Regions from separate parts of the Acidisarcina polymorpha genome, predicted to be linked through region 3. Evidence: predicted binding sites of a transcription regulator. Region 3 holds the regulator's gene; each other region holds the start of a gene.
The links. The regulator LexA, encoded in region 3, represses DNA repair genes until DNA is damaged. The targets are predictions, from matches to a motif close to CANTTCGCTTTTTATTCGC.

Region 1: ACPOL_RS26335 (sugar isomerase) is a predicted target of LexA. The motif match lies at 8,009-8,027, and genes of this name have one in related genera.
Region 2: dinB (DNA polymerase IV) is a predicted target of LexA. The motif match lies at 1,952-1,970, and genes of this name have one in related genera.

What each region holds. Positions count from the first base shown of each region.
Region 1 covers NZ_CP030840.1:6,174,456-6,184,487, reverse strand. Annotated here, with positions in the region: gene ACPOL_RS26350 (DUF7948 domain-containing protein) at 1-1,813, opposite strand, end outside; gene ACPOL_RS26345 (DUF7948 domain-containing protein) at 2,123-5,236, opposite strand; gene ACPOL_RS26340 (Gfo/Idh/MocA family oxidoreductase) at 5,420-6,493, opposite strand; gene ACPOL_RS26335 (sugar isomerase) at 6,654-7,844, opposite strand; gene rhaT (L-rhamnose/proton symporter RhaT) at 8,091-9,278, shown strand; gene coxB (cytochrome c oxidase subunit II) at 9,640-10,032, shown strand, end outside.
Region 2 covers NZ_CP030840.1:3,276,194-3,286,225, reverse strand. Annotated here, with positions in the region: gene xth (exodeoxyribonuclease III) at 1-253, opposite strand, end outside; gene dinB (DNA polymerase IV) at 527-1,678, opposite strand; gene ACPOL_RS36275 (helix-turn-helix domain-containing protein) at 2,382-2,606, opposite strand; gene ACPOL_RS14165 (hypothetical protein) at 2,839-3,123, shown strand; gene ACPOL_RS14160 (LysR family transcriptional regulator) at 3,213-4,148, opposite strand; gene ACPOL_RS14155 (hypothetical protein) at 4,705-5,481, shown strand; gene ACPOL_RS14150 (hypothetical protein) at 5,462-5,704, shown strand; gene ACPOL_RS14140 (DUF6629 family protein) at 6,758-7,420, shown strand; gene ACPOL_RS14135 (Dps family protein) at 7,730-8,308, opposite strand; gene ACPOL_RS14130 (phosphoketolase family protein) at 8,426-10,032, shown strand, end outside.
Region 3 covers NZ_CP030840.1:132,173-142,204, reverse strand. Annotated here, with positions in the region: gene thrC (threonine synthase) at 1-1,118, shown strand, start outside; gene thrB (homoserine kinase) at 1,127-2,098, shown strand; gene trxA (thioredoxin) at 2,420-2,752, shown strand; gene lexA (transcriptional repressor LexA) at 2,875-3,480, opposite strand; gene ACPOL_RS00705 (response regulator transcription factor) at 3,970-4,662, shown strand; gene ACPOL_RS35380 (sigma-54-dependent transcriptional regulator) at 4,758-6,053, shown strand; gene ACPOL_RS00695 (flagellar basal body rod protein FlgB) at 6,220-6,606, shown strand; gene flgC (flagellar basal body rod protein FlgC) at 6,759-7,232, shown strand; gene fliE (flagellar hook-basal body complex protein FliE) at 7,330-7,644, shown strand; gene fliF (flagellar basal-body MS-ring/collar protein FliF) at 7,714-9,399, shown strand; gene fliG (flagellar motor switch protein FliG) at 9,405-10,032, shown strand, end outside.

The DNA of each region.
Region 1 (10,032 bases), 1.1 Mb from region 3:
AGGGTTCTCCCGACCCACCAAGGTAAGTGGAATAAGATAGACCAGAACCCGCAGGATTGAGTTTTGTAACAAACATATTGTAGGAGTTGTTCGAAGCGGCATGGTTCACTTTTTGAAATGCAGTGCTGCTGACCGGCCAATCCGTCGACGACGTCGAACCAGTCACATAGGCGCTCCCCGAAGAATCGACGGCAAGCCCATTCAATCCGTTGTAATCGTAGCCGCCGCCAGAGAGACTTCCAAGATAGGTGGAATAAACCAGAGCCGAGCCGCTTGGATTGAACTTGCTCACAAAGCCGCTGTTAAGTGTAGCGGTCGTCCGAAATGCGCCGTGCGTCGTCGGGAACGCGGGGCCTGCACTTCCGGCTAAGTATGTCGAGCCGGAGCTATCGACGGCAATGCTGGTTACGCTCGCACCACCAGACCCGCCGATATAACTTGAATACGCAAGAGCTGTACCCGCAGGGTTGATCTTTGTGACAAACGCGTTCGAGCAACCACCCGGGCAATCACTCAAAGTGGTCTGATAAGCGCCGGGAGTCACTGGAAAATCAGCGGAGTAGGCGTAGCCTCCTACGTAAGCATTTCCCTCCTTATCCGCTGCAATTGTCGTAGGGGTATCAGGAGAGTTCGATCCGTTGTAGGGGTTATCGTAATCCACCCCTCCTCCACTGCCGCCCAGGTAAGAGGAGAAGATCAGCGCGGAGCCATTGGGATCGAGCTTTGTAATAGTCCCGCTGACGCAAGGGCTTGCTTTGGTCTTGCAAGACTGTTGAAAAGCGCCGGGCGTGATCGGAAAGCCTGCCTGCCCATTAAAGCCGGCAACGTAAGCATTGCCGTCCGGGTCCACTGCAATTGCCGATGGAGAAGCCGGACCTATATAGCTCGAATAAGCCAGTGCTGTGCCGGCAGGATTGATCTTATAGACGAGTATGCCAGATCCATTAAATGCGGCCGTATAGGCAGACCCGCTCGAGTCGATCGCTAGGAAGGGACCGAAATCGGGGACACCAGTCGAGTAAGCCAAGACAGGATCAATCACCAATTCTCGGCTATGGTCATAGTCGCCAATTCGGAATCCAACCGTGTTCCTTGCCAGTAGGGAAAATCTTCCCTCGACGGATTGTTGTTGACCGTTCTTCATTTGGTAAACAACTGGTCGATGGAAGGCGATAGAACCGTGGGGTGCACCCACCATCAGATCTCCACCTTCAGTGAGTCGTAGCGATTTAACTCCCGCGAAGTGGATACGGATCGGTCTCGCCTCAGCCCTGGGTGCGACCACAAAGTCATATTCCAACTGCCGCTCATTCCCGTAGTAGACAAGGTCGACTCCGGGATAAACACCGCTATACTTCACCTTCGCATAAGTCGGAATATTGACGCGCCAATTAGCCGCGACGCTGCCGGTGAAGTAGTTCGCCTTTCCTGGTAGCTCATCACTTCCGCTGACCCGTAGTAGACGGTTCGGACTAACCAGTTCCATACGCAAGATGCCGGTTTTGGTGTGGAGATCCTTGGCCACTGGCTGGTCGCCGTCAACCTTAGTCCAGGCCAAAATAGACGAAGTATCCGTAAGATAGAGCGAATACCCCGGACCTCTGGACAGGAACTTTGTCCGAGGATCGGTCTGTCCCTGGTTGGCCTCAAAGCTGAGCGGCAATTTGCCAACGCTCGCCATCGTTGCGGCGCTGTTGCTCGCGGTTGGAGGCGGAGTCGGTTTAGAGAGCGGAGAGCTGGGTAAAGTTAACTGGCCAAAAACAACTGCTTGACTCAAGGCGACGACAAGACTGCAGGGAAGGATGTGTTTCATATTGGCTCCTTAGAAAGGAAGCAGTTACGATTCATTATTACGCATCCGCTGCTCGCGTGGGCAACTGAGCCGGGATCGTGCGTCCGGCAGAAGCAAACGTCTTCGCCAAAGATAGTCCACCCAAATGCAAAAGAATGTCAATTTACCCAGATCAAGAGAATGCCATTCTGTTAAGCTTCGGGAACTATCAACGAACTCGGACGTGAATACTACGACTTGATCTCTTTCTTTACTGACGACGGCCAGCCACATGGATCGCCGTCGTCAGCTTTCGCAATCGAGAGCGAAAATCCCAAGAGGACACGAGCGCTACTCCGTCACCTCCTGAGTAAATCCCACCGCGCTTGCCGTATTAGTCGCGCTGCCCGTGTAGTAGGCGGTGATGCTATGTCCGTAAAGGCCAAGCCCGCTCAGCGAGAAGGTTGCCACTCCCTTCACCAGCGGAGCGGTTCCTACCGAGGCAGCCCCATTCTTGAAGGTCACCGCCCCCGTCGGCGTCGGACCGGAAGCCGCAGTCACCGTGGCCACGAAGGTCACTGGCTCTCCCAGCGCCGACGGATTGCTCAACGACTTCACCGTTGTTGTCGTTGGAATAGCTTTCGCATTGATGGTGTAGACGGCCGTAGCGACCGCGCTCGGGGTAAAGCCGCTCTCTGGCAACAGCGCGATCGCCTTCACTGTATTCACCGGATAAAAAATAAATACGGGGTTGGTATAGAGCCCGTAGGGCGATACTACCGGCGTGGAACCGTCGGTGGTGTAGTAGATAAGCGCCCCGGGCGTCGAACACTCGATCGCCACTTGGAATAATGCGGGATAGGTCCCTCCAAGTTTTGGAAAGGTCGGCGTAGCCACCTGGCCAGGGACCGCAACCGTAATCGCGCCGTTGCTGGACGAATACTCTGGAAGATCGCCGAAGTAGCTGGCCACAATGGCGTTCTCTCCGATCGGCAGGCTATCGGTCGTATAGACTGCCCGGCCAGTGTTATCCAGAGGAACTTTGGCTGCGCTCGCTCCATTGATGATGAAGTCGATGTTGCCCGGCGGCACGCTGCTTCCGGTCAGAGGCGTCACGTGGGCGGTTAGGATCGCGTTCTCTCCCCGCTGATAGATAGCGCTGTTCGATGTAAGAGTGGTGGTGGTGCCGCCATGGAGAGCAAATTTGGTGATGAACCCATTGCCTATCGCTGCCGCATGGTTCGTGCTTTGAAAGGCGCCACGCGTAACCGGGAAATCAGCGGATGCAGTTGTTCCTACAACATAGGCGTTCCCTGCTGTATCCAATCCGATTGCCGTCGCTCCATCCCCAAGGACAATGGGCGACGCCGCGCCGATGAGACTGCCCGAGCCGCCGAGATAAGTGCCATAGAGGACAGCCGTGCCATCCGTGTTGAGCTCCGCGAAGACGGCGTTGGGCGGATAAGACCCCTCCTCATTCAAAGCACCTTTGAAAGTAGGTTGGAAGGCATCCGGGGTCACCGGAAAACCGGGTGCGGAGTCATAGCCGGCAACAAACGCATGGCCTAGCGGATCAACGGCGATCGCACTTAGACCATCTTCTCCATCTACATAGGCATCGGAGGGAAGAAGGTAAGTACCATAGACTAGAGCAGTGCCGCTGGCGTTGAGTTTGCCTACCCAGTCGCCACCTTTGCTTTGAATAGCGCGAGCGGTAACCGGGCCAGCGGTCGCAACCCCATAAACATTCCCGGAGGGGTCGACCGCAATCGAACCCTGGGGGAAATAAGTGGAATAGATCAGCTTTGAGCCCTCGGGGTTCAGCTTGGTCACAAAGCCCGTGAGATTGTCTCCCGTGAACTTGAAGACCCTGTCGTATGCTCCCGGAGTGATCGGAAAATCAGTCGAATCGGTAGTTCCGCCAATGAAGGCGTCTCCAGCCTTATCGAGAAAAATAGCTTCAGCGCTGACGTAACTGCTTCCACTCAGAAATGTGGAGTAGATAAGACCAGAGCCTGTCGAGTTTAATTCCGTGACAAAACCGGTTGCGGAACCTCGAGCGGCCTTGTCTACCCTCTGAAAGGCGTTTGGCGTTATCGGAAAATCAGTCGAGTAAGTCCTTCCGCTGACATAGGCATTCCCCGCCGGACTCACTGCAATACCGAGACCGAATTCCCCTTGACTTCCCCCAAGCAGCGTGGAGTAGATAAGAGTGGAACCGGTGCTATCCAACTTGCTCACAAATGCCTTGCCAGCTTGGCTGGCTACTCGGTCGTAAGCGACCGGCGTAGTTGGAAAATCAAGCGTGCTTGCCGTACCCGTAGCGTAGACATTTCCAGAAGCGTCGATTGCGATGTCACCGATGCCATTACTGAGATCGGTGTAATCCGTTCCGGTTCCCCCAAAGTACGTCGAGTAGACCAAGGCGGAGCCGGCCGGGTTGAACTTAGTGATAAACGATTCGGTCACCTGTTCATAGTAACCAGGCTTGGTGATTGGGTTTGTTTTTTGGAACGCGTGGGGAGTAACTGGGAAATCCAACGAATTTGCCGCTCCCGTTACATAGGCGCAGCCCTCGGCATCCACCACCACGCCCCCTATCCCATCCCCGGAAGAAGATCCGTCACCGCCATCGTCATAGCCAATCCCGCTGCCGCCCAGATAAGTCGAATAAACCACCGTCGGATCAATCACTACCTCCCGGCTAGGATCGAAAGCACCGAGCTGAAATCCAACCGTGTTTTTGGCCAGCATTTGGAATCGGCCATCGACCCTCTCTCGTTCTCCATCCTTCACCTGATAGACAACCGGCTTGTGAAAAACCACCGTGCCGTTTTTCGCCGCGATATTGAGATCCCCACCGCTGCCCAGCGTCAATTTGCTCGCGCCCCCGAAATGCAGCCGGACAATCTTCGGATCGGCGCCCGGTGCAACCACAAAGTCATATTCCAGCTGCCGCTGGTTGCCGTAGTAGACCAGGTCCACTCCGGCATAAACACCGCTATACTTCACCTTTGCGAAGGTCGGGACATTGCGATGCCACTTTGCGGGATCGTTGCCGACAAAGTAATTCACCTTACCCGGCAGCGCCTCCGCGCCATCTACCTTCAACTCATGCGAAGCACCGGCCAGTTCCATCCGAATTACATCGGTCTTCACCGCCGCGGGAAATGTCTTAGCAGAACTCATACGAGTCGAATCCCGCTTGGTCAAGGCAAGCACGGCCTCCGAGTCGGTGAGGAAGAGCGAATAGTTCTGGCCGCGCGACGCGAACCGCACCCGCGGATCCGTCTGCCCTTGGTTCTCTTCGAAGGTCAGCGGAAGCTTGCCGTAGTTCGCCGTAACACCCGCGGCGGCTGCTCCAGATGCCCGATTAACTTGGTGATTTTGTGATGTTGTTTGGGAGTATGAGAAGAGGGAACTAAGGACAGACAAAGATAAGGTAACAGGCAGAAGGGCCTTCATGATTGCTCCTTTGGGGGGAAAGGAAGCAGGACAGCATCGTTCTCGCGTGCCGCTGCTCTAGTGAATTGTCACTGGCGCAAAGATGCATCGACCCGCTCAGGAACGCGAATGCATCTCGGCTGCGACAATGCGCCGAAACAACCTGAATGTCAACTCAAACTTATGCTGAATGCCAGGCAAGGCCTACGGCAGAGGCCCTAACTCGACAGGCAGCGTCCGTCCCTCCGCGCTGCTCTGCCGCGCCAGTTCGATGATGCGCGTTGTCCGCCAGGCGTCTATGCCCGGGACCGCAACCGCCGCTTCCCCTAAAATAGCGTCGCGAATGTTCTCATAGTAGCCGCGATAATCCCCAGCTTCGGTCCGGATCCGGCTCTCGCTTCCATCCGCCAGCTTGAGGGTCCCCCACAACGACTCAGGCTCTTCACCCCAACCCGGCGAGCCGATCGTCACCCCCGCCTTGATCGCGTCCTCCTGCGGATCGATCCCGAACTTCACAAAGCTCCCCTGCGTCCCATGCAGCGTGAATCGCGCTCCGGGAATCGCCGCCGTCATCGTCGATCGCAGCAGCACCGTGAGCCTCCTCCCATTCCCCTCCGGATAGCTCAGCCGGAGGTCGAATGCATCGTCAGTCAGGCCTGCATCACGGTCGATCCGAATGTCCGCGGTAATCGTCTCCGGCACGTCGAAGAGCGCCAGCGCCTGGTCGATAATGTGACTGCCCAGGTCATAGAGCATCCCGCCACCCGGCGTCACCCCATCTTCCTTCCACATGTTAAGCCGAGGCTCTTGCCGAAACCGGTCATAGTGCGATTCGAAGACAACCAGGCGCCCCAGCACACCGCGGCTGACTAGCTCGCGAAGCGTGCGGAAATCCCCATCCCAGCGTCGATTCTGAAAGGCGGAAAGCACCAGCTTTCGCTCTCGTGCGATATGGATCAACTCCGCCGCTTCGGCCGAAGTCAGCGCGAACGGCTTATCGATCACCACGTGTTTGCCGGCCAGCAGGGCCTGCCGCCCGAGCTCAAAATGGGTGTGGTTCGAGGTCGTCACCGCGACCAGCTGGATGCTCTCGTCGGCAAGCATTTCGTCGACCGAACGGTAGATAGTCGCGTCCGGATAAGCCTGCGCCGCTTCGTCGCCCCTGCGCTGCACAATCGCTGCCAGTTGAAGCCCGTCGACCGCATGGATAAATGCCGTATGGAAGACGCGTCCACCAAGGCCGAAGCCAATGACCGCAGCACGAATCGGTTCTGTCATGAAGACAGGGTACAGCAACTGCCTTATTGTTCCTTCGAGTGTTCGTACCGGAAGCCGTCGGCAACCTTGTTCTCCCAAGCTAACTACAGCCCGGTAGAGTTGTCATCGTGAACGGAGCGCAGCCAAAGTACACGTCCAAAGGGCTGAGTCAGAGAAAGCATCACGCGTATGAAGTAATCGCCTTCATGTTTCTCGCCGCCCGTTCAGCCGTGATCTGCTCCACATACCCGCTCTCCGCGAGTGCCAGCAGGGGGTCTTCGGGAAGCCCCCGCGACCGCCTCCAATCGCGCACCATCGGCCGCACATCCTCCCAGAATGCCGACCGGAAGCACTCCTCCGCCTCGACCAGCTTGCACCCCTGCTGCAGCACCTCTAGCTCTTCCAGATCGACCAGAGCGGCTTTTGCGTAGAGCTCTTCTGCCGTGGCCACAGTCTGCACCATGGCCTCCATCTTGCCTTTAAGGTTATGACTCTGGTCGATCATGAAAGCAATCTCGAGCGAGTTGAGGTCGGGGTCGCTCAGAATCTGATGAAAGATGCGAAAGACTTGATAGGGATCAATCGACCCCAAAGTCAGATCGTCATCCGCATAGCGCCGGTCATTGAAATGGAAGCCGCCGAGCATCTTTAAGTGCAGCAGCCAGGCCACGATCTGTTCGATGTTCTGCGACTGGTAATGATGTCCCGTATCGACCAGCACCAGCGCCTGCGGGCCCGCCGAGCGCGCCAACTCAAGCGCCATGCCCCAGTCAGCGATGTCGGTATGATAGAACGCCGGCTCGAAAGGCTTGTACTCGATCAGCAGGCGTTGCGCCGGACCGAGTGCCGCATGAATGCGGCTGAACGACTCCTCCATCCACACAATCCGCTTGCGAATGCTTTGCGTTCCGGGGTAATTCGAACCATCCGAGACCCAGGGGGAGATATCGCGCGCATCCAGACGCTTCGCGATCTCAACGCAATCGAGCATATGGCTTGTCGCCTTTTCGCGCACCTCCGGATCGGGATTGCAGATCGATCCGTATTTGTAGGCCTGGTCCTGAAACAGATTCGGGTTGATCGACCCGGCGCGAATGCCATACTTTCGCTCCAACTGCTGGATCGCCGGAACATCGTCGGTGCCATTCGGCAAATCCCATTCCACATGCAAAGCCAGCGTCGGGTTGACCCCGGTGAGTGCATTCACCTGTGAGGCGTCGGCAAACTTCTCCTCGATCGAGGTCGCCGCCGACGGCTGCAGAAACTTGCCGAATCGGGTTCCGGTGTTGGCAAATCCCCAGGAGGGAATTTCAATCGAAAAGTGGTCTAACGCCCGCGCAATCCGCTCTGCCTTTGTCTGCCCGTCCGCCATTATGCTCTCCACGACCAAGCCCAGATCGATAGTGAAAAAGTGAGAACAAAATCTCTATTGAAACTTGACTGCAGATCATAGCAGATTCTTCCTCTCCGGTAACGCAATATAAACCAGAGCACTATCGCCTCTCGCTTCTCCTCAAGAAAACCCACGGTGCAATTCAATAGGCATTTCATTTCCTTCCCAGTATCCATTCAGTTGGTTATGATGGTGTCGCTTCAATGCACCTCCGGGAGGAGCTCCTTGCAATTCAATCCGTTGATGGGCGTCTTCTACCACTGGCTCGGTGGACTCGCCTCCGCCAGCTGCTACCTGCCCTTCCGCGGAATCAAACGCTGGTCTTGGGAGACCTACTGGCTGGTGCAGGGTACCTTTAGCTGGATCCTCGCTCCGATCATCATCGCCTCGCTTCTGGTTCCTCACGTCTACTCGGTGCTGCACGCCGCTCCTTCATCCAGCCTCTTCTTCGCCTACTTCTGGGGATGCCTCTGGGGTATCGGCGGCCTCACCTGCGGCCTCTCGATCCGTTATCTCGGCTTCGCTCTCGGCTATCCTATCGTGCTGGGACTCTGCACTGTCTTCGGCACCATCATGCCGCCTGTTTTCAGCGGGACCATGAGCGCCATCCTGCGCGAGAACTCCGGTCACGTCATCCTCCTCGGGCTGGCAGTCTGCGTCCTCGGCATCCTCTTCAGCGGCTTCGCCGGACGCTCCAAGGAAAATGAGCTGACCGAGAGCCAGAAGCAAGAGACGGTCCAGGAATTTCAATACGGCAAAGGGCTTGCCGTCGCTGTGCTCTCGGGAATCATGAGCGCGTGTTTCGCCTATGGTCTCGCTGCAGGCAAGCCCATCGGCGAGATCGCCAAAGCCCAGCTGTTGGCCAACGGCGGCTCCGACATCTGGCAAAACCTGCCCGTCCTTATCGTGGTTATGCTCGGTGGCTTCTCGACCAACTTCATCTGGTGCGCAATCCTTCTCATTCGCAACCGCTCTGCCGGCCAGTACCTGGGAACGCCCGCCCGCGAGAGCGGCCAGAATCTTCTCAAGGCGAAGCTCTCCACGCCGCTAATCGATGAGCTTGCGCATCCGGACGACCATCCGCGGCCTCGCCTCGCATCCCGGATCATGTCGCTCAACTACGCCTTCGCCGCGCTCGCCGGGGTCACCTGGTATTTCCAGTTCTTCTTCTACAGCATGGGCCAGACGAAGATGGGAAAGTATGACTTCTCCAGCTGGACCCTCCACATGGCCAGCATCATGATCTTCGCAACCATCATCGGCATCTTCCTCAAAGAATGGCGCGGCACCAGCCCCCGCACCCGCGGCCTGGTCGCCGGCGGCCTCTTCTTCCTCGTCCTCTCTACCGTGGTCGTTGGCTACGGCAACTACATGAAGGGCCACGAAGACAGCGTCTCCGCCACCAACCGTTAGCGCCCCGCGTCGGATCGCGGGTAGATGCCGGGCGGGCGATGGTCACCGGCTCTGACGACGCTGTTATAGCTTTGCCACCCTCCTTGTCCTGACTGTAGCCGGATTGCTCCCTGACTATTGCTCCCTGACTGCAGCAGAATTGCTCATCGATAGTCATCGACTCTGCATGCGCAAGAATCCATGATTTCGCGCTCCTATTACGGAACAGCCGTATCTGTGGAATAGAACAAAGATCGCCGTAGAGTTCTGTGTCCTCAGTCACAAATCGGGGTAATCTGGTTGTGTTAGCTTCATGGCAATGGAACTCCGATTCATATGCGCCTGAGAGCGCTCATACTTTTCGGTGGAGGTCTAGGCATTTATGGTGACGGGGTTGTGGGCGATGCCGGATTTCGCGGCTCATTGGATGACCCTTCGCACCATTTCATCCTTGACCTTGGCGGCCTGGCGCTTCCTGCCGCCGCTCGCATCGCTGTCTCCGACAAACATGTTGGACCCGGCCGGAACGCCTGCCCGCTCCATCTTTAATCTCACCTGGTTTGTAGGCGGCCTGGTGTTAGGCATCTTCGTGGTCGTCGGCGGCCTTCTGACCTTTATCGTGCTGCGCTATCGTGGGCGCGCGACTGACGACAATATCGAGCCAACCCAGATCTACGGAAGCAACCAGATTGAGCTGTCGTGGACGGTCATCCCGATCCTTCTCGTCTTCATGCTCTTTCTCACCACGGCGCGCGTCATTCTCGGCACCGAGCGT
Region 2 (10,032 bases), 3.1 Mb from region 3:
AATAGTATCCCTGCTCCTTGAACAGGGCAGAGGGAAACTCCGTGCCTTTCAGTTCCTGTAGCAGGAGTACGTCGGGCTTCTTCGCCTCCAGCCACGCTTTGACGTGTTCCGCACGTGCGCGAATCGAATTTACGTTCCAGCTAGCTATTTCGATGACGCCCTCCCGGATCTCTTCTTGGCAATCATGGGACGCTTGCGTTTTGTGAGCGATTTGGCGGACTTCTTGGCATGGGAGGAGGTCGACGCACGCCATACGTTGAGCTCTCCTCTTGCAGCGTCGAGATCCAGTTGGAAATCGTGAAAGGGAATCTTATCGAGGAGATCTCCGACCTCGTCGCGTAACTCCGGAGATAACTGACCTGTTCGCTTCAGCTCATGGGAGAGTTCGCACAGGGCGTCCTCGTGTTGCGCGATACAGCGCACCGTTTGAAGCAGTGCGTCGAGCCTGTGGTAAGCGGTAGATGGTGGCGCGGAGACGGGCTTTGTGCGACGGTGGGAGTTTGTGGTCGTTTTTGTGGGCATAGAGTCATCCGTTGGATGCCAGAAAGGCTGATTGGTCATTCGGCGCAGCATCTTCGAAAAGCGGCGGCACCGGTTCGGCGTCTATCTGAAAATTGCTCAGGCCTACGCCGACTAAGCGAAACAGTTGGTCCGGGGCGCAACCTACTCGCTCGCGCAATGAGAGGGCGATCTTCGTGAACTCCTCAAGGGAAACCGGCGCCACAGGCGGAGTGATGCTGCGAGTAAGAGAAGTAAACTCTTTCGTCTTCAGCTTTAACCCGATGGTTTTCGCTGCTCGCGCATTGTGGTGCGAGGCATTCCAAACCTTCTCAACGAGACGACGAATGTGGGTTTCGCATTGATCGAGAAGAAGATCATCCGGGAATGTATCCTCCGCGGAGACTTGTTTGCGAACACGATCTGATACCACCGGATTATGATCGATTCCGCGTGCCAATTCGTAAAGCCGTTGACCATATCGGCCAAAGTGCTCTTCGAGAGTGGGCATCATCATCGCAAAGATATCGCCGACGGTCTTTATCCCAACTTGCGCCATGCGAGCCTCCGTCACTTTTCCTACCCCAGGAACACGACCCACCGGCAAAGGCAGAAGCAATGCTTGGACTTCATGTGGCTGAATGACAAATTGTCCATTCGGTTTCCTCCAATCCGAGGCGATCTTTGCCAAGAACTTGTTCGGGGCGATGCCTGCCGAAGCTGTGAGATTGAGCTCCTCTCGAATCTGTTGCCGTATCGCCTTTGCCACGAGAGTCGCGGTCGGCAAACCCAATTTGTTCTTAGTTACGTCGAGATACGCTTCGTCAAGGGAGAGGGGTTCGATCGAGTCAGTGTGCCTGCCAAAGATCTCGTGCACAGCTTCTGACACGGCCTTATAACGCGTAAAGTCCGGAGGCACAAATACGGCTTCCGGACAAAGGCGCGCCGCTGTTACCGCAGGCATCGCAGAGCGTATTCCATACTTTCTCGCCTCATAGGACGCGGCGCAGACGACGGATCTCTTGCCTTTCCAGGCGACCACGACTGGTTTGTCGCGTAACGATGGCTCGTCACGCTGTTCGACAGACGCATAGAAGGCATCCATATCGACATGCACGATCTTGCGCGATCCAAGTTCGGCGTGCGTCACGGTTACCACGGGGTGAGTGGTCTCAGGCATTGCAGGACTCCCAAGAGCCGTAATGCTGAGAGAAAGCGTCCCATTCAGGAATTCCCGCGAAAGCGGAGTTGTGCAGGTCGATCAAATCACCAGGCTTCAGGAAGCTGAACTCAGCGAGTCGAGCGCTAGCAAGGGCACGAAGGAGAGTTGTGCCTACCGGGCAAGGAAGTCCTTCGTCTACTTCGAACAGGGCTCCCAGCCTCCGGTCCAAGCCGTCTTGAGAAATCCTCTTCGTCATAAACTCGTCGCCGTCCACTCGATAACCATTGTTTCATGTTCGCCTTGTATTCGCCTAGCCCGCCGTCAGTTCTTTAACTGTCTTCCCGCCCGCTCGGGCAGGCTTGCGTCACATCCCTTCGCCGGACCCAAGGCGGGCACTCTGCTGTTTAGGGGGCAGATGGAGCGCGAAAATAGGCAAACTTCTTGCGGAGCGCTTGAGCCACGACTTGCTATTGGTCCACCGTGCTCTGAAGGCAGGAGAAACGAAATTTCCACTTCCATCTTTGCGATGATGAATTAAATCACACGTTCTACCAAGAATCGGTACCGATCAGAGCCCTGAAGGTTTGTGCGAGGTGTGCGACCTAGTGATGCAATGGATCCCACCGGTTCTCGACTCACTCCAAATCCGCTTTATAGATGGCGAACGTACACCTTGCGGACGAATCGCTCGAGCGCGGCGTAAGCGAGAACAACTATAGCCCTATCTGCCCTTCACACCCCTCAGGAATTCGCTGAGGGACATTTCGAAGGCGGCCGCAAGAGCCGCAAGATGGCGAAGCCCAACTTCGCGCGCGCCCCGTTCAAGATCGGAGATGTGGACCTCGTGAATCCCAGACTGCTCGGCAAGGTCGATTTGTCGCCAGCTTCGCTTCTTGCGGAGCTGCCGAATTCGGTCGCCAACCTGGATGCAAACATCGGGGTCCATTCATCCAGCATTGACTTAGTGGAAGCACTATATTTAGTGGATGCACTCTCCCGGTCAAAACGGGCTGCGGGCCACGCCGCCGGGGCGTCGCTGGAAGACAGAATAGTCCGCTGGCGGTAAACGATCCTGTCAGGCCAGCGAAACAAAGCTCCAAGTCCGAAAATCCTTGGGAATGACGAAACAAAAAGCAGTCGCCAACTGAGGTCCACGCTCTGCTAAAAATGGAGAAGCGATGATTCATTGTAAAGAACTCAGCGATAAGGTCGTTCGACTACTGACCATCTATGAAGACGGCACATATGGTCCGGAAGTGCATATTGAATTCACCGACGGCACTACTTTCTCCGCCTGTCTGAAAACCAACGTCTCCATTGAGGCAAGATACATTCATGACCAAGCGGCGAGCCAACTGTTCTCCGAGATTACACGGCTACGATCCCGCGTTGATCTGAAGCGATGGGATTTGGACAACACAAGGCACTTCATCCTCGCCGATTCCGGTCGAAGAAGCTTGTGATCGAAGCTGCGGTGGAGCGGTTGGCTAAATTAGTCGCCGTGGAAACCGCATCTCCGGCTAGTTACAGATGAACTCTTCTGTACGAGACACTACGCTGAGGTGAGACCATCCCTTGATATATCACGCGTGGCGCCCTCAAGCTGGCGGATGAAACACCTAACCAAGGCACTCAAGGTCTTAGAGTCATTGTCCGAACGGGAGACTAAATAGGTCTTTAGTGATAGAGAGCCCTCCGCAAGAGGACGGACGGTGACGCCGTCTCGAGCAATGCGAAGCGCCCCAGCTTTGACGACGAAGGCAATACATCCTCCTTCTGCCACAGATGGGAAAGCCTCCTCAGGCCCTCTGACATGTTGGATTCGTGAGGCTGCAACTCCCTTTGCCTGAGAAACTGCGAGAACGTTGTCATAGAGGGTGGGATGTAGGCGTCGCTCAAACGTAATCCAGCAGCGGTCTGCCAGATCGTTCAGAGTGACTGACGGATTTCGCGTAAGATCATCCGTGTCCGACATCGCTATGTAGAACGGTGCCTCCGCTATCTTCACCGTCGTTAGCGAGGGAGATTCGGGAGGGTCATTCGCAATCGCAAGATCCAGCTCTCCCGCAATGATTTCATGAGCCAAATCGAACGAGTACTGGCTTGACAGCTCAAGCCTCATGTGGGGAAACCGAGATCTCTGCACTGAGACCAAGGTGGACGGCAAGAAAGGATCGACATACGGCGACTTGCCCACATGAACAATCGTATCTGTATCGTGCATCGCAGCTTTTGCCGCGTCGAATGCTCGATCACCGTACAGAAGGGCCATCCTCGCCCGATCGACGTATGCTCGTCCGGCCTTGTTCAGTCGCACATTCTTTCTATCTCGGTCAAAAAGCCTGCCGCCAAGTCTAGATTCAATCTCCGCGAGATTCCGCGAGACGACCGGTTGGCTGACATGCAGTTTCTGGGCCGCCAAGGTGAAGTTCAGCTCCTCCGAAAGTGCGACTACCGACTCCAAGTGCTTCGTTTCGTTGCGCGCCATAACCCAGCTCCCGTTGTTGCCTTGCGAGTTGTGGGATGGGACGTAATGAGTTACTTTGTCGAAGTCTCCTCAGGACCTTCTGTTTCGTAGAAACAGATCGGCGCGTGAAGGGTCTTTCACAGTGCACAGCGAACCGTCGGCCAGTACTGTCGGTTTTCGAAGACAAAGGTCATCCCATCGTCTGATGCCATATGTTTTAGACGCATTCGTGCCGTCTCCGGACTCCTCTTATGCCGTTGGCTCTCTTATGCTATTTCGCTATAACGAACCTACGATTCCGTATTGGACTTTCACGCTTCGAAGGCGAATCGTATCTGGAATAGAGCGCGGTAGGGTCTGTTGCTAAAGAATCGGCCTCTTCAAAGTGTTCGGTGGAGGCGTTCCGAAACAGAGTAATGCTCGGCCCTTCGCCATCCCCCCTGGAGGAGTCTCATGTCCCCACGCCACGAAGCTTCGATTCACCCCCCTTCCTCACAGCCGGTGCTTATGGCCGATTCTATCCGTTGGCAGCAGACGAACGCCGATCTGAGAGCGGTTTGGGTGACGAAGGACTCCTATGGCAACCATCCACAATTCCGCTGAGAGCTTTCCCGATTGGAGCCGCAAGGCAAAGGAAATGGCTGCCGAGGCCAAGGTCCTTACCGGTAACAAGCTCGAGCAACTGGTCATCCGCATTCAACGACACACGGGTCGTCCGAAAGAAACCTGCTGGCGCTTCGTGATTCAGTACGGCATTAAACAAAAGCCAGATTACCGACGATGGACTGACCCTGAATTCGACTTGGTCCGAGAGGAGCTCGTTAAAGGCACGGTCGAGCAGGTTGCCAAGAAGCTTAATCGCACTCCGAAGGCGGTTCGCAACATGTTGCGGCGGAATCACCTCAGCCTGCGGGATATTCGTTGCGACCTGTTCTCTGTTGAGACTTTGGCTACCATTCTTCGCGTTCGCAAAAGCGAGATTGTCCACTGGATAGAACAAGGGTGGCTCGAGGCGAGCGTTGGGGATCGGGGAAAACGACACTTCTACATCATCACGCCGGAAGCTCTGACCAAGCTCTACAAGCTGCATCAACAGGACCTGCTGAAACGCGGCATTCGTAATCAAGCCCTGTTTGAAGCATACCTTCAGTACTGCTTTTCGCCGAAGCACACGATTGGAGAACAACTGCTGGATGTTCGTCGCGACAAGCGGGAGAGGGCTGCGTTTGCCGCTGCGAACGCGGGAAACAGTGACGCGGTGGAAGATGAGGAGGACGAAGATGATCAGGATGAAGCGGAGTTCGGCCCGAGTCTCGAAGACCTGGAAGAGTTGGATGAACAATCAGAAAGATGAAGAAGCAGCTACAGAGAGGGTTTGCAAATGCTGCGGAGGAAGCCTCTCTACGCTCCGGACCACGCCAGGTGAAATTGCGACTAATGTGCTCTGTGCGGTGCTGCTGATCGCCATTTCTATTCCGATATTCTTGTTGTCGGAACAGTGGATTAAAAAGCAAGGTCAGCGGTTTGTTGATCGGATGACGATCTGGCGAGAACCGATCGACAGTTGGAACCTTTGAAAGCTCGAAGCCGACATCGTGGCTTGCCCTCATGCTACCCGTTGGATTCACTCCGAGGGATAATTTGCAGATCGACCTGCGCGGATAGCTCACACCGAGGGCAAGATGCGATTCCAGTAGTCACTTCCCGCAGATTCAGCATGTTCAGGTTGCGCGTGAAACCGCACCTAGGGCATTTGTGTACGCTCTCCCACTGACTGTTCTCGACTTTGGCCCGTTCTTGCAAGTGTCGTCTCCTTCAGTGACCTCCGCGGATGACTCGCATCGAGGACAATGCGCGATGCCAGTTGTCGCGTCTTGAAGATCGAGCTTGTTGAGGTTACGCGTGAAACCGCACTTCGACACTTGTGCACACCCACTCATTCACCGGGCTCAATTTTGCTCTGGTCCAAAGCCATCTCCCTAGGTGGCAAGAGCCTTCTTCTGTAATCTCTCGTCATCTTTGAACTTTGAGTCATTGCATAAACAAGCCTTTGGCTTTTTCGCAGGCCGTCTTCTTGCGTATTTCCATGTCCATGGCGTCTGGGTATCGTCCATGGGAGATGAAGGTTGTTCGAGGCATATCCAAACCGTTCTCCGAAAAATCGCAGAAACGGCTAATGATAGATATCGAACGTAGACGTGCACCGCACCAACTCTCTTTGCAAGCCCAGGTCCGTCATGAACATCTAACAATATATCGTACTCGCTATTACGATTTTGGCAACACCACCGCATCAGCTTTCGAACGGGCTTCGATAGCGTGGAAACCTTCCAATGGGATATAGTACTAGCAATTACGATAAGCGCAAGATGCCGGCTTCTGCTTCAACAAAGGTTGTCGAAGAGAAGAGTTTATCGGCTCTCGCAGGCGTTGTGAGTGGTCGTTTTGGAGGTGCAACAGGATAGCGGATTGCCACAGCCACAGGCTTATACAGCCATTCTGAAGGCTGTTGGTGCGGCTTGTTCCTGATAGCGATCCAATCGTCCGGTCCATCTGCCACCAAGCGTCAGAGGGGTCGGTAGGCCGATTGCAGAAGTGTTGGAAATCAAAAATGAAAAGGACCGCAATACATGTGCTTTTCAGCAGCCGCTAATTTCGTGGGTAGCGCCGCGCTCGGCGCCATCGGCGTGGCGACGATCAAGGAAGTGAGACATCCCAGAGAACTTCTCTTCGCCTCACTGCCACTTCTTTTTGCGATCCATCAGTTCACCGAGGGCTTCGTCTGGCTTGGTCTCGATGGTCGAATGTCGCCAGCAGTCGCCCACGATGCCGGCGCCGCGTTCATGCTCTACGCTCAAGGTCTGTTGCCTTTTCTACTTCCGCTCGGAGTTCTTCTCTTCGAGCCCACAGCCCCGCGTCGTCGTGCAATGCTTCCCTTTGCCGTTCTTGGGGGTGCCCTTACCATCTACACCTTGTGGGCACTCTCTGCCTTTTCTACGCAGGTGTACGTCAGAAATAACAGCATTGTGTACATCAATCCTGCGACAAATGAGACAGCCGTGGCCATTCTTTACGTCATCGTTACATGTGGAGCGTTATTCTTCTCTCGGATTCGTCCCATGCTACTGTTCGGCATCGCCAACATGATCATCCTGCTCATCACCCTGGCCGTGAAGCGCTACGCTTTCACGTCGGTCTGGTGCGCCTATGCGGCGATCGCGAGCGTTCTCCTATGGTTTGGTCTTCGCAGCAGCAGGACGGCTCGGCCGTACTCGTATTCCGAAGCAATTTAGGCTGGTGCCTTCCGCTCCCGAGATGCCCCAGCGATTGTAGCTTCATGCCTCGGCTAGTGTTCCTTGAAAAAAGGGACTGAAAGGCCTTGTGAGCGCGGTTGCAATTTGTCTTCGCTGCTGCTGGTCGCGAGGGAACCGTGGTGTGGGGTCGAAGATTCCTTACGTAACCGATGTGCTTTCCATCCCGAACTCCTTCGACGCCTGAAGCTGTCTACGCCGTGCACAGGTATTTAGCAGTTGAGTCAACGGCCATTTAAGCGCGAGGAAGCTTGTCTACTCGGGGTTGCTCCCGAGGCTTGTCGTTCAACACTAAACTCCGCCTACGGCACCCAAGCTAATCTCATACAGGAACCAGGTGCGCTTCTCTGTTTCATCCAAAATCGATTCAAGCTGATTGCTGGTTGCTGAATCATTGTGGTCGTTACACACCTTTATGGCCGCGCGTTGCATCTGCGCGATATGACGGTTATCGTCCCGCAGCCGTTGAATCATAGTCAAAGGCTCGACGAAGTCGTCATTGTCATCTTGAATTGTCTGCAACTGGCTTACATGGGTAATGCTGCGAATCGTCGTGCCACCGATCCGACGAACCCGCTCCGCCAGGATGTCGATGGATTCCAGAATCTCGTCAGCCTGCGTGTCGAAAAGAAGATGGAAGTCGCGAAAATGGACACCAGACAGATGCCAGTGGAAATTCTTTGTTTTTGTATAGAGCGCGAAAGAGTCAGCAATCAGCGGATTCACTGCTGCTGTGACTGCGCTCACATCATCGGGGGTGAGGTCTGTCGGTGTCGCTAGGTTCGCTGGTGCTGGAAACGATGTTGGGACCACAGTCTTCTTGGCTCCGTTCGTGTTGAGTCGCTGTTCCTTACTCGTCAATGTGGGCATAAGGGTTCCTCGTCTCCTCGTCCGTCTGAACACGATAATAGTAATTTTGAGTACATTTATGTGTGAGCGGGTTGCTTCGTTCTTGCTTGATAGCTGCGCTTCACTTAGTCTTGCCGAATGGTGGCCAATTCGCAGAACCTACATCCCCTCGATCCCGACGAAATCCGCAAGATGGACGCCTACTGGCGAGCTTGCAACTACATGTCGGCGGGCATGATTTATCTTCGGGCTAATCCCTTACTGCGTGAGCCGCTGCGGCCGGAACACATCAAACGGCGACTGTTGGGCCATTGGGGTTCCGATCCGGGACAATCCTTCACCTGGGTCCACTTGAACCGGCTCATAAAGAAATACGATCTCAGCGTGTTGTACATTGCCGGCCCAGGCCACGGAGCCCCGGCTACTCTCGCCAACGGATTTCTCGAAGGACACTACTCGGAGATTTATCCGGATCGCAGTTATAACGAAGCCGGTATGCTTCGGCTATTTCAGATGTTCAGTTTTCCAGGAGCCCTCGGCAGCCATTGCACGCCGGAGACCCCGGGCTCTATTCACGAGGGTGGTGAGCTCGGCTACAGTCTTTCGCATGGCTTCGGGGCGGCGTTTGACAACCCGGACCTGATCGTAGCTGTGATGGTAGGAGATGGCGAGGCGGAGACCGGTCCCTTGGCGACATCGTGGCACGGCAATAAATTCCTCAATCCCGCTCGCGACGGCGCCGTGCTGCCGATCCTTCATCTGAATGGGTATAAGATTGCGAACCCCACCATTCTTGGACGCATGAGCGACGAAGAACTGGAGCATACCTTCTTAGGTTTCGGCTACGTGCCGCACTTTGTCGAGGGTTCAGATCCCATGGAGATGCATCAAGCTATGGCAGCGGTAATGGAAGAGTGCGTTCTCGCCATCCGCGAGATCCAAAGCAAGGCACGTAAGGCGGGAGCCACGCACGTGGAACGACCTCGCTGGCCCATGATCGTGCTACGTTCTCCCAAGGGCTGGACCGGACCGAAAAAAGTACACGGTCATAAAGTTGAAAATTTCTGGCGCGCTCATCAGGTCCCAGTGCTCGATCCACAAACTGATCCCACATCGCTGGCCTTGGTGGAAGGCTGGTTACGCAGTTACAGGCCGGAAGAACTGTTCGACGAAGGCGGCACGCTGATTCCGGAACTGCAAGCAATGGCTCCGAAAGGAGATCGCCGCATCAGCGCCAATCCGCACGCGAACGGCGGTAACCTTATGCAGCCGTTGGACCTCCCGTCTTTCGAGAACTATGGAGTTCAAATCGCGTCGCCAGCAGCAACGTACGAATCTCCCACGGGCACACTCGCGACCTTCCTTTGCGAGGTCATGAGACGCAACATGACAAACTTCCGAGTTTTTGGACCAGATGAGACCGCCTCGAACAAGCTCGACGGTGTCTATGCCGCCTCGAAGAAGGTTTGGCTAGAGACCTATTTGCCGGAGGATGTGGACGGTACGGAGATTGCACTGGATGGCCGTGTGATGGAGATGCTATCCGAGCACACACTTGAGGGGTGCCTCGAGGGATATACGCTGACCGGCCGCCACGGCCTCCTTAATTCCTACGAAGCCTTCATCCACATTATCGATTCCATGTTCAACCAACACGCAAAATGGTTGGAGAAATCGAAGAAGGAACTCGGCTGGCGCGCCTCTGTGCCCTCCGTCAATTTACTCATCAGCTCTTTGGTCTGGCG
Region 3 (10,032 bases):
AACTGCTGCCCATCCTGGAAAATCCAAACGACGCGGTCACCTTGCGTGAGGGAAATACACCCTTGCTGGGGATGCCGCGCTGTGCTCAAGCTGCCGGCATGGAGCGCTTGCTGGCCAAGCACCAAGGCATGAACCCCACCGGCTCGTTCAAAGACACGGGGATGACGGCGGCGCTTTCGGTCGCTCGGGAGCGGGGATTCGAGTGGGTCGCCTGCGCCTCGACCGGAAATACCTCGGCCGCCATGGCCGCATACGCCGCTCGCGCCGGCCTACGCTGTCTGGTCCTCATCCCCGAGGGCAAGATTGCTTGGGGAAAGCTCTCACAAGCCATGGATTATGGCGCGCTCACGTGCCAGTTGCGGACCGACTTCGACGGCTGCGTACGCGTACTTGCTGAAGTGGTTGAGCACTATCCGATCTACCTGCTGAACTCGGTCAATCCTTACCGGCTTGAGGGGCAGAAGACCCCTGCCCTTGAGATGGCGGAGGAGATGGAATGGAACGTTCCCGATCACGTCATCGTGCCGGGAGGCAATCTGGCCAACTGTTCAGCATTGGGCAAGGGCTTCCAGGAGATGAAACATCTCGGCCTGACTCGTACCGTTCCCAGCATCTCTGTTGTTCAGGCGGCAGGAGCGAACCCGCTCTACACGAGTATGCAGACATCCGCGGGAAGAGAACTGACCCCGGTCCATGCGGATACACGGGCCTCCGCCATCCGGATCGGCAGCCCCGCATCGTGGCGCAAGGCGGTTCGTATCTTGGAGCAAACCGGAGGCTTTTGCGAGCAAGTTTCTGAAGCAGAGATTGCCATCGCCAAAGCGGAGATTGGCCGGGAAGGAGTGGGTTGCGAACCCGCTTCCGCGGTCACTCTCGCAGGGCTTAAAAAGCTGGTCAAAGATGGACGTGTGAAACCATCCGAGAACGTCGTGCTGCTGCTCACTGGCCACACTCTGAAAGACTCTGAATACACCATTGAGTTTCACCGGGGCAATCTGCTGAGTGAGGGGGAAGCGCGTGGCTATGAGTCCAAGATCGCGCCGCTGCGTTCGGAGATGCCAGTGCTCGACGCCTCCGCTGATGCCGTGTTGCGGGTGTTAGCGGCTGGTGTGAGCTGATGAGCTCGATGACCAGAGCCGGCGCCAACATCTCGCAATCGGCCAAGAGCTCCCTCGCTGAGGAAGACCGGCTGCAACTAAGGCTCCCTGCAACCTCGGCCAATCTCGGACCGGGTTTTGACACCCTTGCGTTGGCCCTGACCCTGTCCCTGCAAATCGATGCCTCCCGATCGCCCCAATTTAGCCTCAAAGCGACTGGCCGAAATGCTGATATCTGTTCGTCATTGCAGCGCAATTTAATGCTTGATGTGTATGAACAAACGTTGCAGGCAAACGAGGCAGAGGTGGTCCCGCTCGCGATCGAGATTCACAATGAAATTCCGATTGGAATGGGTTGTGGATCATCGGCTGCGGCGCGTCTAGCCGGGGTCGCTTTGGCAAACCATTTCGGCAAGCTCGGTTGGACCCGCGAAGAAATCCTCGCTGAAGGTTGCAGGCAGGAAGGACATCCAGACAACGCGGCGGCGTGCTGGCTTGGCGGCCTCACCGTCTCGAGTATGGATGCCGGTGAGGTGAGAGCAATCAAGATTCTGCCCGCCGTCCCATGGCGGATCTTGCTGGTGTTGCCGGAGCAACCGCTGGCCACGACCGCCGCTCGGGCCATCTTGCCTTCGACATACATTCAGGAAGACGTAGTCTTCAATATTCAGAAATCGAGTCTGCTGACCGCGGCCTTCGCGCTGGGACGTGGCGATATGCTGCAAACCGCTATGCAGGACCGGATGCACCAGCCGTTTCGAGGAGAGATTTGCCCCCTATTGCCGGCCTTGCTGCCCCTTAGCGGGCGGGGAGGCGTCTTGGGCGTCGCCCTGAGCGGAGCGGGCCCTTCCGTTCTAGTGGTGACTGATGTCGGGAAATCCATCGCCGATGTGCGTGCAGCGGTGGAGGAGAGGATATCCGACACTGGGATCGAGATCCTCGAGACCGATATCGAAGACCGCGCCGCCCTGGTTCATTTTGGGCAAAAAATGTCTGCCTGAGCATACGGGTGGCCAGCAGCGAGACATCTCTATGAATTGTTGTAGGGCATGTTACGGAAATGTTACCTAAGTTTTCTTTACATGAGAACGAAATAGCCATAACTTCGCTCCGTGGGCAGTTCTGGGGGAGGGCTGTCCTAAGCGCCTGTGGCTTCTCTGAAGCTCAGGCGCTTTTTTATTTGGGCTGAACATAGAAAATGGCGATGCGTCGTCGCGGGCCAATCCGGGGTGTCTGCGACTTTCGCGTCCGCTTCGCATCTACTATGTGTTGAAACAAGTATTCTGAAGTGGAACTTGGATTCGAGTGCGCGAAGGAGGAACATGGCTGGGCTTGGAATAACTGAAGTGAGTGACGGTACGTTTGATCAGGAGGTGCTGCAGTCAAAACAGCCCGTCCTGGTGGATTTCTGGGCTGCTTGGTGTGGGCCATGTAGAGCGCTGGCGCCGATCGTTGACGAGGTTGCAACCCAATACACCGGGAAGCTGAAGGTCATGAAGATGGACGTCGACAAGAATGCAGCAACTCCTGGGAGATATGGGATCCGCGGGATTCCGGCGTTGTTGATCTTCAAGGACGGCAAGGTCGCTGACCAAATCGTTGGGTACGTCCCCAAGGACATGATCGACAAAAGCATCGTGAAGGTGCTCAGTTGAGGCTGTGAGGGTGCTGAACGGGCCGGTTCGATGAAGCAGGGCTCAGTCAGACAAGGAAAGGCCTGGATTGTGATCCGGGCCTTTCCTTGTCTGCGCCTATGCAAGTCGGTTGCCGCCCCCGCTTAGGAGCACTTGCGAACAACGCCAAGAACCTTCCCCTGAACCGAGAGGTCCGCCAGGGGAACGAAAATTGGATCCATCTCGGTGTTCGCGGGCTGCAACCGTACCACCTGCCCTTCAATGTAGTAGCGCTTCAAAGTGGTCTCCGACCCCTTGACCAGCGCAACTACAATCTCGCCTTCACGAGCAACGTTGGTGCGCTCGACCAAGACATAATCGCCATCAACAATGTGCTCATCGCGCATGGAATCGCCTCGCACCCGCAAGACGAATGCCTCTCGATTGCCGACAATATCGCTGAAGGAAAATGTGTCGGCATTCTCGCTCGCCTCTACCGGGAGTCCGGCTGCAATCCCACCCATCAGCGGCAGACGATCTAGATTTCTAGAGCGGGCGCGCGGAGGAAGGACGTCAATCGAGCGACTCCGATTGTGGCTGCGTTGCAGCAGCCCCTTATTCACCAAGTTGGTGATGTGCTTGTGCACCGTCGCCAGTGACTTCAGGCCAAGTCCCCTTGCAATCTCCTCGTAGGACGGAGAATATTCGTTTTTCCGAACAAATTCGGCGAGAAAGTCGAGCACTTCTTTTTGCCGTCGAGTAACAGCCATGCCATCATTATAGAGAACAAAAGGCGAATTGCATCGATTTTTATTGATTTTGTCCTTGACTCATGTTGTTCCAGAACCGAACGGCACCTGAGATTCTCAAGTGAAGGCGTCAGCTCGCATACACATGACTTCCGCAGTCGTTGTAGCCGCGCCATGGTTGGTGCCATAGTAGTGAAGTCGGGCGGCAGCGCCATCTACTCGCGGGGATAAAATCGCTCTCCACGCTAAATAGCGGTGGAGGATCGCGGAGACGTTACTTACAGCGCGAACCAGAAGCTTTGTCTTAGGCCTTCTCAGTATTAGGTTCTTGTCTTACAGAGAGTCAGCCGCAGCAAGGTTGCTCGCCCCGATTTAGAACGAGTGGCAGCCTTTCCCATTAACGAACTCAGCCGGCATAAGAACTCATTGATTTAGTTGTGCATTCTTCACCCGCGAGCGATCTTTGGAGGCGAGGCTTAGTAGCAGACCTCAACGGGTGGCGGGTAGCGAATGCGGATATTGATAGCGGAAGACGACGCAGCGTTGGGATTGTTTCTGAAGCGCGGGCTCGAGGCTGATGGCCACCAGGTGCGTTGGACTATGGACGGCGATGCGGCGACTGCCGCCTTCATCGCCGAAACACCCGATCTTACGATTCTGGATCTGAACCTTCCTCGCCGCAATGGGGGTGAGGTGCTGGCCTCCATCCGCGCACTTGGAGACGAATCTCCTGTGCTGATTTTGACAGCCAGACAGGAGATGGAGGTCCGAATCAGCTGCTTGGATGCCGGTGCGGACGACTGCATGATCAAGCCGTTCTCGCTCGAAGAGCTGCGGGCCCGCTGCCGGGCGCTCATGCGTCGCCGCCGAGAAACCAACCTGATCCTGAGGCATTCGGGACTCGAGTTGAATAGGATCGACCACACCGTAAAACGCGATGGACAGACAATCGCGCTGACCAACAAGGAATTTGCTTTGCTTGAATTTCTCCTGTTGCATCGCGGGACCTGCATCTCCAGGAGCACTCTGCTCGATCGCCTTTGGAGCGCGGAGGCGCAGACTGGGACCAATGTCGTTGATGTTTATGTGAACTATCTGCGGCGCAAGCTCCGTGACTTCCCTCCCGACTCCATCATCCAGACGGTGCGGGGTCAAGGGTATTGCATCGCAAGCAATCCGCTTCGATCGATGATCAGCCATTGATTCCGGGTCGGCTGGGCGTCTGCCCATTGCGTCTTTTCGCGCGGGCTTGCTGAGCTTTGAGCATTCAGAGCACCACATCAGAAAGAGGTATCTCGATGGGCTCTTCTTCGACTACGCATCCTCATGTTTCCTCCACTTCCTCTTCAATTACCCGCACTGCCGTTCTGGCGAGTCCGGATCTGTCGTTTCGGAGGCGGGTCAGGGATGCGCTGGCAGGCCTGCGCTGGCAGGTGAGGGAGGCGAGCGGAGGAGCCGAGGCGCTGGCCCACCTGGAAGCTTGCACCGCAGAAGCACTGATTCTTGACTCGTGGCTTCCTGACCTCGAGATTCATGAATTTATCAAGGAATTCGAGCGTCTGCATCCCGGCGTCGACTTGATTACCTTGGATGGCGCACTTTACTCGAGTTCCGTCAGTTTGACGCGGAGTCCGCGCCGAAATGAACTGTTGCATGCTCTGCGCTCCGGTCAGGACGTTGAGGCTCCTCAAGCAAACGCCTACCATCACCCGCTTCAAGAGATCCCGGAGGATCGAGAGATGGTGTCGATTCCGGCCGCACCGGAACCTAAGGCCATGGCTTCTCCCTCCCCGACCTTGCGCCCCGAGAGCAGAGCAAGCATCAACCTTCGGTTGCCCGAATTCATTGGGGAGCACAGCAGGTTACTCGAAGTCAGCCGGCGTATTCGGCTCGTGGCTCCTCGTATGACTCCAGTGTTGATCCAGGGGCCGACGGGCACGGGCAAGGAGTTGGTGGCGAAAGCTCTGCATCGTCTCAGTAGCCGGGCGCAGCGCCCATTTGTGGTGCTGAATTGCGCGGCCATTCCTGAGTCGCTCCTCGAAGCCGAGCTATTCGGCCACACCCGTGGAGCCTTTACCGGCGCTGTCCAAGGGCGAACCGGGAGGATTGAGACCGCCAATGGAGGCACACTGTTTCTGGACGAAATTGGCGAGATGCCATTGCCGCTCCAAGCCAAGCTCCTGCGATTTGTAGAATGTGGCGAGTTGCAGCGGATCGGCGAGAATGAGCCGGTCACAGTCGACGTGCGAATCATTGCCGCTACCCATCAACCACTGGCAAGTCTGGCGGCGAGCGGCGACTTTCGTTCCGATCTATATTACCGGCTATCTGTCTTTATCATCCAAACGCCTTCGCTGATTGCTCATCTCGACGATCTACCGATGCTCGCCGCACACTTCCTGTCCAGATTGGGAACAGGCTCGCCAGTCAAAAATCTGCACCCATCGGCCCTTGGCCTTCTTCTCGGCCATGCATGGCCGGGAAACGTTCGCGAGCTGGAGCATGTAATCGAACGCGGTTACATCCTGGCCGAGGATCGTTCAGAGATATCGGTCGCAGAAATTGAATTTGGCGATGGATTGGCATCTTCGTGAGAAAACACTCATCTGCGATCGATCCGGATGGCGCTCATCTTGCTTGTTATGTTATCGACCGCCTTCAACAAAGCTTGAGCGAAGTCACAAGTAAGTAGACATGGAATGCAGCGTGACACCCGTAACCTTGGGTGCTCGAATCTTCGAGAAACAGGAGTGCACGACGATGCACATATCAACTCCGCTGAGTGGGGAACTGGGGCAGTATCTCGATCTGTCGAGCGCTGAATTGAAGCTGACGGCGGCGAACATGGCGAACCTGGACACCCCAGGCTATCGAACGCAAGGCTTCGACTTCGCCAGCGAAATGCAAACAGCGGTGGCTGAGGCGCAGTGGGGTAAGCCAGGGGGTGAAAGCGGGCCATCCGACCCAATGTCGGTACCCCGGCCTAGAGATGTCGATGGACTGCTAGAGCGCCCCGATGGGAACAACGTTTCCATGGATCGGGAAGGATTGAAAATGGCAGAGTCGCAGCTGCAGTTCCGGACCGGAATAGAGTTGCTTAAACGCGAGTACTCGCGGGTCTCCGATGCCATTCACTCCGACAAATAAGTTGCTCGAGACCCACACTGTATGGTGAGTGCGATGGGACTAGGCGCGATCTGGTTCGTTCGCCGTAGCGGTCGTTCGTGGGCTCGGCGGTCTGTCATCGGTGGTCTGTCAAAAATGCAGCCCGCCAATCCAAGATAGGGATGGGAGAGATTATGAATCTATTCGGAGTTTTGGAGGTCAGCGGCTCAGCACTCAAGGCGGAGCGGATTCGCGCCGAAGTTGTGGCCGCCAACATGGCAAACGCAGAGACCACCCGAACCGCGGATGGGACGCCATATCGTCGACAGCATGTGGTCTTTGGGTCTTCGGCTGAGGCCGGGGACAGTTTCCAGAACCAGCTTCTATCGGCCAATGGACTCGCCTTACGAGGTCCTTCCTATGCCAATCAGCCGCCGCCCGGCGGTGTGGAGGTGACGGCGGTAGTGGCCGACAAGGCCACGACGCTGCGGCGCTACGATCCTCAACACCCCGACGCGGACAAGGATGGCTACGTCGCTTATCCCGACATCAATCCACTCACCGAGATGGCCGATCTGATGGGCGCGACTCGAGCCTATGGGCTCAATAGCTCCGCCATTCAAGCGACGAAGAGCATGATCGCTGCCTCTTTGGACATTCTGAAGTGATCCATTCGGGGCTATCGAGGTGTCGGATCGCGGTGTCTAGGACCGACAGCTCCCGATCGCTCCAGCGACTCAACCCACGTGAACCAAGGAGAGAATCATGCAGACCCAGTTCTCAATTTTACAAGCTCAAGCCGCTTCTCCATCGAGTAGTGGAACCTTGACCGGCGCTGCCAACCCGATCGGTGATGCGAGTGCGCCGTTCGCAGGCGTACTCAGTGATGCATTGGAGAACCTGAAGGGACTGGAAGATCAGGCTTCGAGCAATATCGAGGGACTGGTCGGCGGCCGGGGAGTGGATATTCACACGGCCATGATCGCCACACAGAAGTCGGATTTAGCGTTTGAGATGGCGTTGGCAGTGCGCGGCAAGATGGTCGCCGCTTACCAGAGCATGATGAGCATTCAGTTCTGAATGTATCCCGTTCTATCCTCCCGAGTCACCCGCTCTTGATGTTGCGGTGATTTATGGAGGAAACGCGTTTTGCTGGCAATTCGCAGCCATTCTGGGGAGAGACAGGGAACCGAAGCGATGGACGAGAACCAACAACTTCGGACGGAAGTGGCTGATCAGGGACTCGATCTGCGTCTGCGCGCCTTATGGGAGAGGTCGGCTGCTAGCCTCGCTGGACTCAGCTCCGGACAACGCCGCTGGGCTCTACTTGCTGGAGCCTCGCTGATTCTCGCCATCGGCGGACTGGTTTGGTTCGCTGCACGGCCCGATTGGCGAGTGCTTTATGCCGGGCTCGATCCGCAGGACGCGAGAGAAATCGCGGCGGGACTAACGGCGGCGTCTTTGCCGTTCGACGTTTCTCCCGACGGGGCGACCATCCGTGTGCCGTCGGAGAGTCTTGACAAAGCCCGGCTCGCGACCACTGCAAAGGGACGGCCGAAGAGCGGCCGTATGGGTTTTGAACTTTTTGATAAACCGAATTGGATCGGCTCCGAGTTCGAGGAGAAAGTGAATTACCAACGAGCCCTCGAAGGAGAGATCGAACACACTATCGACTCGATGGGTGCGATCCAATCCTCACGAGTCAACTTGGTCATGCCCCACGACTCGCTCTTCACCGATCAACAGCGCGAGGCCAAAGCGTCCGTAGTGCTCAAGATGAAGCACCGCAGCCTTAACGACGAAGAAGGGGACGCAATCCGCAATCTAGTCGCGAGCGCTGTCGACGGCCTTACTCCCGACAAGGTCATTCTTGCGGATGCAGACGGCCACGCAGTGCTGGGGCGAAAATCTGCTTCAGCGGAGACCGAAGCGCATGAGCAACAGCTGGAGGAGAAGCTAATTGAGACGCTTGAACCAGTTGCCGGCGTCGGCAATGTTCGCGCCTCGGTGAATGTCGATTACGATAGCTCGATCAGCGAGGAAACCGACGAGACCTACGATCCTGCGAGTGTGGTCACGCTATCGATGCAGAAGAGCCAGCAAACTTCAAACCCAGCGCCCTCGCCTGCTGGCGTCCCTGGTACAGCCAGCAACGCGCCCAATGCCCAGCCTCCGCTTTTCCCGACGGCCGCCTCCAGTGTACAGAGCACCACCCAGGAGAACGGAACCTATGGAGCGTCGAAAAGGACGCGCCGCTTGCAGCAGGGAATTGGGAGAGTGCGCCGTGTCACGGCAGCCATTCTGGTCAACGACCGCAAGATGGCCATGTCAGGAAAGTCGAAGCAGACCACATGGCAGCCCCGCAACCCTGAGGAGATGAAGCGCTTGACAATGCTGGCTCAGGCCGCGATTGGCTATGATACTTCACGCGGGGATCAGATCAGCCTGGAAAACATCTCCTTTGACGACAACAATGCGCCGCCCCCGCCGAGCTTGCCAGAACGTCTGCTGAAGAGTGCGGGCCGGTCGGAGCCATTGCTCCGGTATGCAACCATCCTTGCCGCGATGCTGGGACTTGTCTTCTTCGTGATTCGCCCGATTGCCGCCAAGACGAAGCCGCTCAAGGCCCAGGCGGCTTTCTCTCCGGGAGCTGGGCCCGGCGCTTCGAGTCGGCCGGGTCCGGAGTTGCCTGAGGCCAAGGCCGAGGAGCTGCTCCTCGAAACGCAAAAGAAACGCGCTCAGTCCCTCCACGAGGGGGTAGTTGCAATTATCAACAGAGATCCGGCGTTGAGTTCACGGTTGCTACATAGTTGGATCCACGTGGAAGGAGGATAGGTTGAATGACGGAAGCGATCGAAGCACCGAAGCGCCAGGATGCGCTCGCCGCCGTTTCGGCCGGCGGTCCCGCGATGACCGGCATCCGAAAGGCCGCGATTCTGGTTGTAACCGTTGGCGATGAGGTCGCCAGGAAGCTTTTTCAGAACCTGCCGGAGAGTGACGTACAGGTATTGGCCGAGGAGATTGCTAACTTGCGCAGTATTCCTCCTCAGCTTTCAGTTGAGGTATTGAACGAGTTTCATGAACTTCTAGAGACCCAGAACTACATGATCCATGGCGGCCTGGACTATGCGACCAAGTTGTTGATCGATTCTTTTGGCAAACAGAGGGCGGAAGATCTTTTATCTCAAGTAAAGCGGGCCCAAGAGGAGAGCTATGGAAATTTGGCAATGTTACAGAAGGTCGATCCTGAGCAACTGGGCAAGTTTCTCGACAATGAGCACCCGCAGACGGTCGCGCTGGTACTCGCGCATCTAGATCCCAAGAGAGCTTCGCTAGTTCTCGCGAATCTTGGCGAAGAACAGAAAGTGGCGTCCGTACGCCGATTGGCCGAAATGCGCCAGTTCTCTCCTGAGATGGCGCAGAAGGTCGCCATGATCCTGCATCACCGTCTGGAAAATGTCGGCGAAT